Regions from separate parts of the Nocardioides sp. WS12 genome, predicted to be linked through region 2. Evidence: predicted binding sites of a transcription regulator. Region 2 holds the regulator's gene; the other holds the start of a gene.

Region 1 (3,362 bases), 1.2 Mb from region 2:
CGCGGCGGGCGTTGCCATGGGCCGGGCGGTCGGCGTTGTCGTAGAAGACGACGCTCATCCCGAGCGCTTCGGCCACGGTCGAGAGCTGGGTACCGATGTTGCCGTACCCGACGATGCCGATCGTGCGGCCGCGGACCTCGTGGCTGCCACGGGCCGACTTGTCCCACTGGCCGTCGTGCATCCGCTGGATCTTCTCGGGCAGGCGGCGGGCCAGGGCGATGATCTCGCCGATGACGAGCTCCACGACGCTGCGCGTATTGGAGTACGGCGCGTTGAAAACGCCGATGCCGAGCTCGGCGGCCGTCACCAGGTCGACCTGGGAGGTGCCGATGCAGAAGCAACCGATGGCCCGGAGCCCCTGGGCTTCCTTGAGCACGCGAGTCGTGACGGTCGTGTTGGAGCGGATGCCCAGCAGGTCGACGTCGACCAGCGCGGCGAGCAGTTCGTCCTCCGACATGGCCCCGGACTGCACCTCCACCTGGTAGCCGCGGGCCTGGAGGACCTCAACGGCGGCGGGGTGGATGTTTTCGAGCAGCAGAGCCTTCACGGTGCACACCGTACGGCGCCGAGGTGCTGTTGCGCGAAGCGCTAGCCTCCTGTGGATGCACAGGATCTTCACGATCAGCTTCGCGTCGGTCCATCCCCACTACGTCACCAAGGTGGAGAAGAAGGGCCGTACCGTCGCCGAACTGCACCAGGTGATCGAGTGGCTGACCGGTTTCGACGAGGCGGAGTTGCAGGCGCACCTGGCTGCTGAGACGTCTTTCGAGGACTTCTTCGCTGCCGCTCGGCTGAACCCTGCCGCGTCGTTGATCACCGGTGTGGTGTGCGGGATCAAGGTCCAGGACATCGAGGACCCGTTGATGCAGAAGATCCGCTACCTCGACAAGTTGGTCGACGAGCTGGCGAAGGGCAAGGCGATGGAGAAGGTCCTGCGGAGGTGAAGCGGGTCGTTCTCGCGGTCGTTGGTGTCGTCGGTGTGTTGGTGGGGGCGGTGATCGTCGTCGGCCTCCTGAACCTGACGCTGTACGTCGAGGCGTCGGTCCCGTCGCGGAACGACCTGCCTGATCTGCCCGCCGGGCTCTCCATCGACAACGAGTCTGAGGGCTGCGGCTCGGGCAACTGCTATCGCGAGTTCGATGTCGTGGGGTCGGCCGACGAGACGGCCGAGTCCATCCTCGATCGGCTGCCTGCGGAGGAGTGCTCTGCGCACTCGCTGGTGGATCGTCGGCCGCTCTGTGTGGGCTTTCGACAGCAGGGCGACGTGGTTCGCGGGTACGTGTCGCTCGGCAAGTGGTCGGGCTGACCGCGCGCTCCCTCCTATGTCCATGTTCCGTCCACAGGGAGTGCTTCGGGCAGTGGTCGTCCAAAGGTGAGGGGAACGCGGCACCCGGGTGTCGGCGTGGATTTCTAACGTCCGGAACATGTCATCAAACACGCATCCGGTAGGTCCGTCGCGACATCCGTTGGGTCCGACGCTGGAGGACCTGCGGGCTTCTCGATCACGGACGGGGTGGCAACCAGCGGTGACGCGCGAGGCGGTCGTGCGCCTCGCGCTGCGCGAGTTCGTGGTCTGTGACGTCTGGTTCGAGTCGCGGCCAAGCAGGCAAGGCATGATCGACGATCTTCTTCTGAAGAGTTACTGGTGCTGCATTCGATCTTGTCTTCGAACAAGTGTTCGAGTAAAGTGAATCCATGGTGGCCCCCGAACTCACGCAAGCAGAGGTCGACGCTTTCGTCGACCGGTTGCGGGGTGCTGCCTGTCCGAAGGACCCGGCGAAGCTGATCGACCTGATTGCTGCGTTGGAGGATCTGAAGTCGGCTGCGTGTGCGGTGCAGGCCGAGGCGGCGGTGGCGTACGACGCGGCGCGGCGTTCTGTGCAGGCGGCGGTGGGTGTGCCGGTAGCTCGGCGGGGTCGTGGGGTGGCGGCGGAGATCGCGTTGGCCCGGCGCGAGTCGCCCCACCGGGGGCAGGTGCTGCTGGGTCTGGCGAAGGTGCTGCGCACCGAGATGCCGCACACGTTGGCTCGTCTGCGTGGCGGGCGGCTGAGTGAGTTCCGGGCGATGTTGATCGCCCGGGAGACCGCGTGTCTTGAGGTCGAGCACCGGATGTTCGTCGACGAGGAAATCTGCGCCGACCCCGCCGGACTGGAAGGTGTGGGGACCCGGGAGTTGGTCGGCAGGGTGAAGCGCCTGGTTGCCGAGCTCGACCCCGCTGCCGTGGTGAAGCGTGCCCGTCAGGCTGAGGCTGATCGCAATGTCACTGTGCGCCCGGCGCCGGACGCGATGGCCTACCTCAGTGGACTGATGCCGGTGGCCCAAGCGGTCGCTGCCTACGCGTCGTTGCGTAAGGACGCCGAGGCAGCACGCGCCGCTGGTGACCCGCGGTCCCTGGGGCAGTTGATGTCGGACCTGCTCCTGGCTCGGGTCACCGGTGTCCCCGACACCGGCACCCCCGAGTCGGCGCCAGCGGTGCCGGTCACGGTGAACATCACGATGTCGGACGAGACCCTCGCTGGTGGGCATGCACCGGCCGAGGCTTCTGCCGACGGTGTCGCTGCCGAGGTGATCCCGGCCGAGGTCGCCCGGCACCTGATCGCAGGTGCGGCCGATGCTGGGGTGATCGCCTGGTTCCGGTGCCTGTACCGCAATCGTCTGGGCCGGTTGGTCGCGATGAGTAGCAAACAGCGTCTGCATTCGCGGGCGATGGGGGAGTTCCTGGCCATCCGGGGTGCGGGGATCTGCGCGTCGCCGTACTGCGATGCCCCGATCCGGCACAACGACCACATCCACCCCGCCGATCACGGCGGTGAAACTTCCACCGGCAACGGGCAGGGCCTGTGTGAGGCCTGCAACCACGCGAAACAGGCACCCGGGTGGCGACAACACGTGGTCGGGCATCGACGGGATCGACAACAGGTCGAGACCATCACCCCGACCGGCCACCGCTACACCTCGACCGCCCCGGCGCCGCCCGGTTGGCGCGAACCCCGCTACGTCCAGGTCGGCCCCGGCCGCTACGGCCTCGTGGCCTGAGAGCCGGTCATGGGCTGGAACAACCCACCCGTCCCGTGGAGCGAGCTCGAGCGTCGGTTGTCTGGCCGTGCGCCGGCGATGGAAGCACCGGTCTCACGGCGCAAGCAGCCGCGCGTCGAACCCGAGCGGATCACACGACCCGAGCAGGCGACGCCGTACGCCGAACTTCATTGCCACAGCCATTTCAGCTTCCTGGACGGGGCAAGCTCGCCGGGCGACCTGGTCAAGGAAGCCACCCGTCTGGGCCTGTCCGGCCTCGCCCTCACCGACCACGACGGGTTCGCGGGTGCGCCACTGTTCGCCGAGGCAGGCACGGACTACTCCCT
Region 2 (3,362 bases):
GCATGGGCGCGATGTTCTGCCTGTTCCTGGCGTTCATGCTCGCCGTGCGCCTCTCCCGTGCGGTCGGATGGAGCGAGGGCCCGACGCCCCGAGTGAAGCGGGACCCGGCTGCCCCCAAGGGTGGCAAGCGCGCCGCTCGGTAGCACCCGGCTCGCCCCGATGCGAACAGCGCGAAGGGCGAGGCCGGCTGCATGAGCCAGGCCCCGCCCCTCGTCTTCCCCTGCACCCGTCGGGGTCGAAGCGACGGGCGAGTTTGGTCTCGAGACGGTTGCTGCGCAACCTCCTCGACCAACGGCTCGCTACTCGGTGGGCACGCGGAGCTGCTGGCCGGCGTAGACCATGCTCGAGTCGAGCGTGTTGAGCTGCTGGATCTGCTCCATCACCGAGCGCACGTTGTCGCCGGTCGTCGCGGCCACGTCGCTGGCCAGGCCCCACAGGGTCTCGCCCGGAGCGACGGTCACGATCTCGACGGCGGGCTCGCCGCCACCCTCGCGGGTCGCGGCAGAACCGGCGGCGAGCCACACGGCTGCCGCAGCGACGACCAGGAGGGCCAGCACCAGCACGACGAGCCGGCCGCGGCGGGTCAGCCGGACCTGGCCGGCCTGGCTGCGGGCACGCACCGGGCGAGCCGTCGTCGTACGACGAACGGTGGAGACCTGCGGGGCGAACGTGATGGTGCTCATGGAAACCTCCGGGGGAAGTGGACGGGCCATGTCTAGTCAGACCGTCCGACAGAAGCTGATCGATCAGGCGTTCGATCGAACATGTGTACGAGACTAGATCAGGTGTTCGAACAAATCCAGTACCTGTTCGAACAGACGCTCGACGGCGTGTCGCGACACGCCCCTTCGAACAGATGTTTGAAGAAGGGCCGGTTCATCGGTTAGCGTCGTCACATCCGAACCGGGCGACTTGCCGGAAGACTTGGGAGGGCATCCATGGCTGACAAGGCCAAGACCACGACTGGCAGCACCGTCACGGAGCTGCCCGACGGACCTCCGGACGCCAGTGGGCTGACCGCACGCCAGCTGCGCGTGCTCGCCCACATCAAGGACAGCATCGAGAAGCGCGGCTACCCGCCGAGCATGCGCGAGATCGGCCAGGCCGTCGGTCTGACCAGCACCTCCAGCGTCGCCCACCAGCTGCGCACCCTGGAGGAGAAGGGCTACCTCAAGCGCGACCCCAACCGGCCGCGCGCCCTCGAGGTCTTCCTGCCCGAGGTGATGGCCGCCCGCCGCGCGATGTCGACGGTCGAGGAGACCGGCCATGACGGGTACGACGACACTGGCATCAACGACGCTGCGCCCGCCCCCCGCAACGTCCCGGTCGTCGGCCGGATCGCCGCCGGTGGCCCGATCCTGGCCGAGGAGCGCGTCGAGGACGTGTTCCCGCTCCCCCGCCAGCTCGTCGGCGACGGCCAGCTCTTCCTGCTCCAGGTCAGTGGTGAATCGATGATCGACGCGGCGATCTGCGACGGCGACTACGTGGTGATCCGCCAGCAGCCGACGGCCGAGAACGGCGAGATCGTGGCCGCCATGATCGACGGCGAGGCAACGGTCAAGACCTTCCAGCGCAAGGCCGGGCAGGTGTGGCTGCTGCCGCACAACCCCGCGTTCGAGCCGATCGACGGCACCAACGCCACGATCCTGGGCAAGGTCACGGCGGTCCTTCGCCGGGTCTGACGTAAGGTCAGGGGGTTCAATCCATCGACCATGAAGGCCGAGCTTCCCCATGACGCGCCGCAGCAACCTGCCCTTCTCGGGGCTGCTCATCGCCCTGCTTGCCCTCCTCCTGCTCGTGCCGTCCCTCGGCACCGCAGCACAGGCCGACCCCACGGATCCAGCGGCTCCCGCCGGCCCGGGTGCGCCCGCGGCTGAGACTCCGCGGGAAGTGGCCGAGCAGGCGCTCGAGGCGGCGGAGGAACTGCTCGACCCGACCGCTGCGCCGGCCACGACGAAGGCCGACCGCGAGCACGGCAAGGACGTGACCCTGGCGCTGCGCGACCTCGCCGCCAGCCGGGCCGACCTGCCCAAGGACAAGAAGGATGACGCCGGGCGCCTGCTCGCGCGCCCGACCGACGGCCTCGGCGCCTCCGGCAGCTACGAGTGCGACGGCAACAACGGACCGCCCTGCTACCAGACGCCGGAGAACACGCCCCTGTGCAGCGGCTACCTCTGCGTGCACTACGTCGACGGAGCCGACGCGAGCGCCGCCGACCCGGAGAACAACGGCACGAGTGGTCGCTGGTCCGGCACCGACGCCGCCTACCCCGACTACGTCGAGTTCGTCTGGCAGGCCTTCTCCGTGGTGGCGAACGCCTACACGAACGCTGGCTACCAGCGGCCCGCGAGCGACGGGTTCATCGGTGGCAACGGCGCCGACAAGGTGGACATCTACATCGCTGAACTCGGCCAGTTCGGCATCTACGGGTACTGCGCGACCGACGAGAACATCAGCGGCCAGGGCCCGGCGCCCGCCTACTGCGTCGTCGACAACAACTACAGCAGCGCCGACTACCCCAACCACACGCCGGCCGACAACCTCAAGGTCACCGCTGCCCACGAGTACTTCCACGCCGTGCAGTTCGCCTACGACGCGAACGAGGACGGCTGGTTCATGGAGGGCACCGCCACCTGGGCCGAGGACGAGCTGTTCAACTCCATCAACGACAACCGCTCCTACCTCCCCTACGGTCCGCTCGGCGTACCCAGCCAGCCGCTCGACCGGTGGGGCAACCTCGCGCAGTACGGGTCGTGGATCTTCTTCCGGTACCTCGGCGAGCGCTACCCCACCGCCGAGGGCCTGATGCCCGTGATCATCCGCAGGATGTGGGAGAAGGCTGGCGCCGGCGGCCAGTACTCCGTCCAGGCCATCACCTCGACGCTGACGGACCTGCGCACCACCATGAACGTCCAGTTCGCGGGGTTCGCCTTCTGGAACCGGAACCCTGCCCAGTACTACTCCGAAGGCGCCGGCTACCGGCCCGCGCCGCTGTACGGGACCTACAACCTCAGTGGCTCCGCGCCCTCCAAGAGCCTGCGGATCCAGCTGCACCACCTGAGCGCCAAGCACTACCGGTTCGTCCCCAAGATGACCGGGGCGTGGCGGCTGCGGGTCCAGCTCAACCTCAACTACCTCATCGCCGGCGGCGCTGCGGTCGTGACCGTCAAGAAGAAGGGCCAGGCGCCCGTCGCCAAGATCGTCGCGCTCAACAGCGCCGGCGACGGGGTGTCCCTGCACACCTTCGGTGGAGCAGTCGACTGGGTCGAGGTGGCAGCCGTCAGCGCCAGCACCCGCTACGTCAGCTGCGGCACACGCAACTTCGAGTGGACCTGCGGAGGTGTTCCGAAGGACGACTCCGT

What was found. The regulator LexA, encoded in region 2, represses DNA repair genes until DNA is damaged. The targets are predictions, from matches to a motif close to TCGAACANNTGTTCGA.
Region 1: the regulator LexA is predicted to act here: its motif matches at 1,667-1,682, upstream of HRC28_RS14310 (DUF222 domain-containing protein).

Annotation. Positions count from the first base shown of each region.
Region 1 is NZ_CP053928.1:2,940,255-2,943,616, forward strand. Features, by position in the region: gene serA (phosphoglycerate dehydrogenase) at 1-547, opposite strand, end outside; gene HRC28_RS14300 (DUF2200 domain-containing protein) at 603-944, shown strand; gene HRC28_RS14305 (hypothetical protein) at 941-1,306, shown strand; gene HRC28_RS14310 (DUF222 domain-containing protein) at 1,696-3,036, shown strand; gene HRC28_RS14315 (error-prone DNA polymerase) at 3,046-3,362, shown strand, end outside.
Region 2 is NZ_CP053928.1:1,706,859-1,710,220, reverse strand. Features, by position in the region: gene HRC28_RS08050 (hypothetical protein) at 1-143, shown strand, start outside; gene HRC28_RS08045 (LysM peptidoglycan-binding domain-containing protein) at 300-683, opposite strand; gene lexA (transcriptional repressor LexA) at 939-1,682, shown strand; gene HRC28_RS08035 (MXAN_6640 family putative metalloprotease) at 1,732-3,362, shown strand, end outside.